Regions from separate parts of the Arthrobacter sp. Y3221048 genome, predicted to be linked through region 2. Evidence: riboswitches for the same ligand, from Rfam matches in the RefSeq annotation. Region 2 holds a riboswitch; the other holds the start of a gene.
What was found. Region 2 has a riboswitch for cyclic di-AMP ahead of AC5RVS_RS12335 (M23 family metallopeptidase). Riboswitches for the same ligand answer to the same signal wherever they lie in the genome.

Region 1: it holds a riboswitch for cyclic di-AMP, as region 2 does, so the genes downstream of both, AC5RVS_RS11875 (C40 family peptidase) here and AC5RVS_RS12335 (M23 family metallopeptidase) in region 2, are expected to answer to the same signal.

Annotation. Positions count from the first base shown of each region.
Region 1 is NZ_JBNHHX010000003.1:646,500-649,900, reverse strand. It holds gene AC5RVS_RS11880 (MDR family MFS transporter) at 1-348, opposite strand, end outside; gene AC5RVS_RS11875 (C40 family peptidase) at 723-1,619, opposite strand; cyclic di-AMP (ydaO/yuaA leader) riboswitch at 1,623-1,787, opposite strand; gene AC5RVS_RS11870 (aldehyde dehydrogenase family protein) at 2,211-3,401, shown strand, end outside.
Region 2 is NZ_JBNHHX010000003.1:747,525-750,925, reverse strand. It holds gene serC (phosphoserine transaminase) at 1-237, opposite strand, end outside; gene AC5RVS_RS12340 (iron-dependent transcriptional repressor DtxR) at 485-1,180, shown strand; cyclic di-AMP (ydaO/yuaA leader) riboswitch at 1,279-1,491, shown strand; gene AC5RVS_RS12335 (M23 family metallopeptidase) at 1,497-2,267, shown strand; cyclic di-AMP (ydaO/yuaA leader) riboswitch at 2,385-2,558, shown strand; gene AC5RVS_RS12330 (NlpC/P60 family protein) at 2,662-3,285, shown strand.

The DNA of each region.
Region 1 (3,401 bases), 100 kb from region 2:
CAGCGCGGCCAGCAGGGTGCCCGCGGAGAACAGCGCCATCGAAGCAGTGAAAACCTGACGCGTGGTGAAACGCTGCAAAAGGAAACCGGTCACCGGAATGACCACCGCCATCGTCAGCATAAACGCCGTGGTCAGCCACTGGGCCGCGCGGGCGCTGATGCCCAGGTCATCCATCAACTCGGTCAGCGCCACAGACATGATGGTCTCGTTCAAGATCACCACGAACGCAGAGACCAACAGGATGCCAATCACGCGGCGGTTTCGGCGCGATTCGTCAGCCGTCAACCCTCCGCCGTTGGCTGATCCGGGTTGCGCCGAGGCTCTTTTCGTCGACGGTTCTTTATTCACGGGAGAATCCTCGGGTGGAGTTCGTGCTGTTGCGGGCGGCCGGAAATAGCCCTAGAACGCCGAGCCTACGGCAGAGTAGTAGCTTAACCTGCCCCCGCTGACTCCTATTCCCAGAGCGCGGCAACCGCAAATAAACAACGACGCCGATGCTCGCCGCCGGGAGAAAACCTCCGACCGGCGGGGGAGGGCGCAGCGTGAAGAGTTCCCAATCGGGTCCCCTTAAAGAGGAGAAGCCCGCCGCGTGATACGAGGAGGCGAAGTCCTGCGGCGCGTTAAAAGAGGAGAAGCCCCGCCGGCGCATGGCCGACGAGGCTTCCCTGTGATCCTGGAACTGCCGTTGGGGGGAATGGCCGTTCCAGGGGCATGAGGGGTGGTTACATCGTGTAGTAACCGGTAACGGGCATGGCGTTCACGTCGTGCACCATGGTGCCCTGGCTCGGGTTCAGGGCGCTGATCATTTTGCCGTCGCCCAAGTAGATGCCCGTGTGGCCGCCGCCGTTCTGCACCACCAGGTCGCCCGGCTTCGGGTTGCTGGTCGGGGTCAGGGCGCTGCCCTGGTGCTGGCTGAGGCGGGGCAGGTCGACGCCAGCCTGGGCGTAGACCCACTGAGTGAAGCCGGAGCAGTCCCAGCCGGCGGTGGAGGTGCCGCCCCAGACGTACGGCGTGCCCTGACCGGACATGGCGATGTCCACGATGCTCTGGTTTCCGCTGGTGGAGGCGGGCTTGATGTCGGCGCTGGCCAGCGAGACCGTCGCGGCGTCTGTCGACGCAGCCAGGGTCGTAGCGGCTCCGCCGTTGCCCTGGGCTGCCTGGCCGCCACCGGACTGCGCGGATCCGGTCAGCGCGATCTGGTCGCCCGGGTAAATGATGGAGTAAGCGCCAAGGCCGTTGATGGCCAGCACGTCCTGCACATTTTTGCCGTACTGGGCGGCAATCGTGCCGACGGTGTCGCCTGCGACCACAGTGTGCGTGGTGGCACCGGCGTCGGCAGTGGAGCTGGTAACCGAAGCGCGCTCCACCTCGAAGCCGGCGTTGGCCGGAGCGGCAACGGTGCCGGTTACGTCGGCGGCACCGTAGGTCGGGACGGTGACATCGGCGGCAGCGTTGGCCGGCAGGCCGGCACCCAGCATCAGGCCACCGGCGGCCGTGACCACGGCGGCGCCGCGGCCGACGGTGCCGGCGCGGGATGAGACGGCGTGGGACAGACCGGCCACGGTGGTGTTGCGGACCGGGGTGGCACGGTGGCGTGCGCGATTGTTTTTGAGCAGCAAGAAGATACCTCTCCCAATGCCTGCGAGGTAAGCTGTCGGGTTCGGGTGGGAGTCACCCGGCCGTGCGGCAGCGCGGTATGCACTCCGTACGGCTTAACCCCAAGAGCCCCAAGAGGGGCCCGGAAAGTGGGTCCCCCGCCTCTGCCAGATGTCTAGCGAACGAACCCGGAAAGGCTGGCAGAGCTAGGCAATACCCTCCGAGGACATCAGCGGATGATCGCCGATGTGTTGAAAACAGTACATAACGGTTCGATAACTGTCCAAGCCCTGAAATTTACCTGTGGATAACCTGAGAGTCACCGAATGACACCGGCTTCCTGCTCCGGATTCAGGCGCAGTCGAGGGCGGTGGGGAGTACATCGGCAGGAACAAAATGGCCTCGATCGCACCGCTTTCCTGTGCCTTGGCGCCTTGAAGAGTGGGGAGCATCACGGCCGTCGTTGATCCGGGCCGTTCTCCCCTGCAACAGGGCGGCCATTGTCCGAGCACGACGGCGGGAGTAGGCTCCGCCTTATCCGGGCCGCGGGGACGGCCGGCGCTTCGGCTGTGGCCGGCGGCGTGGCCCAGCCACTTCGGAAAGGAATGAGCGCCATGCCCATCACACGTGAGTTGATCATCAACGGCGAGCACGTCCCGGCAGCCTCCGGCAAGACCACCGAGGACATCAACCCCTACACGGGCGAAGCCTTCGCCACTGTCGCGGCCGCCGGACCGGAAGATGTCACGCGAGCGGTCGACGCGGCGTCGGCGGCCTTCGACGCGTGGGCCGCGACGCCTCCCACCCAGCGGGCGAAGATTTTCCTGAAAGCTGCCGACCTGTTTGAAGACCGGATGCAGCAGGGCATCGAGTTGATGGCCGGCGAAGTGGGTGGTGTGGCGGTCTGGGCCGGTTTCAACGTCCAGCTGGCCGCCAACATCCTGCGCGCGGCAGCGGCAGCCACCACCGCACCTCGTGGCGACGTGCTGGCCACCGACCTGCCCGGCAAGTTCTCGTTCTCCGTCCGGCAGCCCTACGGCGTGGTAGCGGCGCTGTCTCCGTGGAACGCGCCGTTCATCCTGGGCATGCGGGCCATGGCCATCCCGATGGCCGTCGGAAACACCGTGGTGCTCAAGCCCAGCGAGGACGCGCCGCTGGCCTGCGGCCTGTTCCTGGCGGACGCATTGCTGGACGCGGGCCTGCCCGCTGGGGTGCTGAACGTCATCACGAATGACCGGGCGGACGCGAACGATGTGGTGAGCACCCTGATCTCCGACCCCCGCGTGCGCAACGTGAACTTCACCGGTTCCACCAAGGTGGGACGCATCATCGGCACGCTCGCGGCGCAGAACCTGAAGCCTGCGGTGCTTGAGCTCGGCGGCAAGAACTCCCTGATGGTGCTCAAAGACGCGGACGTCGACTACGCCGTGCAGGCGGCGACCTTCGGCGCGTTCATGAACGCCGGGCAGATCTGCATGTCGGTGGACCGCGTGATCGTGGACCGCAGCATTTCCGAGGAGTTCTCGAGCCGGTTCGCGGAGAAAGTCGCCACGCTGCCCACCGGGGACCCGATGAAGCAGGACACGGTGATCGGACCGCAGGTCACCCAGGCCTCGGCGGACCGGCAGTACGCACTGATCGACGACGCCGTGTCCAAGGGCGCGACGGTGCTGGCCGGCGGCGGGAAGGCGGCCCAAGCCGTGGTGCCCGCGACGGTGCTCTCCGGGATCACCGAGGAGATGCGGATCTACGACGAGGAGATCTTCGGTTCGGCGACCACCATCATGGAGGTGGACGGCCCGGAA
Region 2 (3,401 bases):
AACCCCCAGGATGACCTCGTAACCCTCCGGCGCCTTAAAGAACGACTTAAGCCCCTCGCGGACGCTGCCCACGAGGTTCTTCACCGGTGCCTGGCGGTGCGACGTGCCCAGCAGGTTCTGGCCGGCGGCGACCAGGGCGTCGACCTGTTCCGGACGGACCTTGGACGGTCCCGCGCCAAAGCGCCCGTCCTTGGGGAGCAGGTCGGCGGGAATGCTGATGGACTGGGTATCGCTCATGAATACCTTTCCTGGCGTGGGGGCAATGATCTCGATGGCGGTTCGCCGTTGAACGCCCGTTTCATTCTGCCCCAACGCCAAGGGCCGCCGTTAGTTGAACCCGGCATTGTTGCGTTGGCCGCATGGCGCGTCAGCCCGCGGCGTAGCTGCCGGTCGGGCACGGAAAACAGGCTAGGCTGGTGAGGGGAGAACACCCTCATGCATGCTGCTGGAGCAGCCTTTAACCGCGCCGAGGAGCAAGAAGCCATTGACTGATCTCATCGACACTACCGAGATGTACCTGCGCACTATCCTCGAGCTCGAAGAAGAGAACATCGTTGCGCTGCGCGCCAGGATCGCCGAGCGGCTGCGCCACTCTGGCCCGACGGTTTCGCAGACGATCGGGCGGATGGAGCGGGACGGACTCGTGGTCGTCACCGGCGACAGGCATCTCGAGCTGACCGAACTGGGCCGGCGAAAAGCGACCGAAGTGATGCGCAAGCACCGGCTGGCCGAGCGGTTGCTCTCCGACGTCATCGGACTGGACTGGGCCTACGTGCATGACGAGGCCTGCCGCTGGGAACACGTGATGAGCGAGCGGGTCGAGCAGCGGCTCTACGAACTGCTGGGCAGGCCAACGGTTTCGCCGTATGGCAATCCCATCCCCGGTTTGGAAGCGCTCGGGGGCCAGCCGGCCGAAGAGTTCACCTCCGGCGTGCTCAATCTGGCACAGGCCATGGGCAGCTACACGGCCGATAAACAGGTGAGCATAGTCAGGCTGGCGGAGCCCATCCAGGTGGAACCGGAACTGTTGCTCCAGCTGGAAGAGGGCGGCTTGAAGCCCGGCGCAAGCCTTCAACTGGAGACCGCCGGCGAGTACATTTCCGTGCGCGTGCCGGGGATCGACGGTGCCTTGGAACTGCCTCCGGAAGTTGCCGCGCACATCTTTGTATCAATGCGATGAAACGTTGTCCCCTAAATACACGCACCACGGATAACGGATTTATTACTTTCGGGGAGTTTTACGTATAGTTGACCGGGGTATCGAGACATCGATCCCACACCCTCCGCAAGCCGAACCCTGTCGGCGGAGGCGTGTATCCGTGAGACAGGGGCGGAGGACCCACCAAGCGGCAGTTTGTACGCTGCCTTGGGGTGAAGCCGCAGCGGGCAAAGCGTAGGTGAATCGTTCCACTCACGCTGTGTGCGGTGCGGCCGAGTTTTCTCTTGACTCGAATCCGACAGCTAACTTCGCAGGCGCTTTGGAGAGGTAAAGAATTTTGGCAGGTCACAAAGCCTCGGGACGGCGCCGTTCATCCGCCCCGGTCGAACACTCACGCCCACGTGCCGCGACACCCGGCCGCCGCCGCGCCCAGCCGGCGCCGTCGCCGGTAGCAGCAGCCGCACGCGACGTCGGGCATAAAACCGCGATCGTCGCAGCCGCGTCCGGGATGGCCCTGACAGTGATGCTCCCGACGACGGCCGGCGCCACGGCCGACGCCCCGCAGGAGGCTCCGGCCGCCAGCAGCAGCATCTCCGCCGCCACCGAAGCGCGCCTGACGTTTGAGCGTGCCGGGCTGACCAGCAAGTTCGACCCGGACACGAAGCTGAAGCAGGTCATGGTCGCTTCCGGCAGCAACGCCAAGGTTGTCAGCAGCGAAGGTTCCCTCTCGCAGCCGATGGACGAGATGACCATGACGTCGCCGTTCGGCTACCGCGTCAGTCCGATCACCGGCTATGCCGGGGAGTTGCACACCGGCCAGGACTATGGAGCAGCCTGTGGCACTCCGGTCCACGCGGCAGCCGGCGGAACCGTCGTCGAGGCAGGCTTCCAGGTCGGCGGCGGCGGCAACCGGATCGTGGTGGACCACGGCAACGGCCTGAAGACCACCTACAACCACCTGAGCACCATCGACACGTCGGTCGGCGCCACCGTGCAGCGCGGGGAGATGGTGGGCCAAAGCGGCACGACCGGAGCCTCAACCGGATGCCACCTTCACTTCGAAGTGATGGTCAACGACAAGCTGGTGGACCCCACCGGCTGGCTGTGACCAACACGCCGTAACCGGAACGTGACACAACCCGCAAACTGTTATAAGGTTTCACCCGTGCCAGTCGCCCACAGCCTGGCACCTTCGGGCGGAATGCCGAACTCTGCCGTCGCCCGAAGTTCGTTCGCACCGATTCGCATGGCAGAGGCGGGGGAACCACTTCCCGGACATCGCACGGTGTCCTTGGGGTAAAGCCGATCAGGCCCGGGCCACCAGCCCGCACGCCGGCCGGCCGGATGAACTCCCATCCGAACCCGACAGCTCACCTCGCAGGCATTTGGGAGAGGTACAGACCGTGTCCAAGAGCATTACTGCGGGCCGCCATCGTGCGACCCCCGTCCGCACGAGCCCGCTTGAGACGATTTCCAAGGCTGTGTCCGCGAATGCGGGAACCATGGGACGTCAGGGTGCCGTGATCGCCGCCGCTACCGGCCTGGTTTTGACCGGTACCATCCCGGCCCAGGCTGTCAGCGCTGACCGAGGGGTCGACGCCCCGGCCCGCGTGCAGGTGGAAGCCGTGCAGGCCTCCGCAGCCGTGAAGCTGACCTTCGAACGTGCGGGGATCACCTCCACCCCCGCGCCGGAGGCAGTTGTCCAGGCCGTCTCCAACGAGATCACCCCCACGACCGGCAACGACGCCGGGTCGAACGAAACCAAAACCGTCAAGAAGGCCGACGAAGCTGCCGCCAGCGGAGCCGCCGGCGCCATCGTCGCGGCCGCATACGGCCAGATCGGTGTCGGCCAGGACTGCACCGCCCTGGTCGAGAACGCCCTGCGCGCGGCAGGCTTCGCGGTGGGCGACCTTGCCCCCGCACAGTTCTTTGCCTACGGCACGCAGGTGTCCACCCCGCAGCCGGGCGACATCATTTACTACGCCAACGGCGGTGCCGGTGTGGCTCACGTGGCCATTTACGTCGGCAACGGCCAGGCCATCCACGGCGGCTGGGCCGGCTACAACACCGTCCTGGGCAGCGCCTACATCGGCTCCGGCCCGGTTTTCATCCGTCCGGCAGGCTAATCCCTTCCTTCCACGGTCTTCTCGCGGCGCGTCCTTCGGGGCGCGCTGCGGCCGTTAAGCGGCGCCCCGCGGAAGACTGAGCGGAGCTCGCGAGATCCACAGCGGCGCCTTTCGCG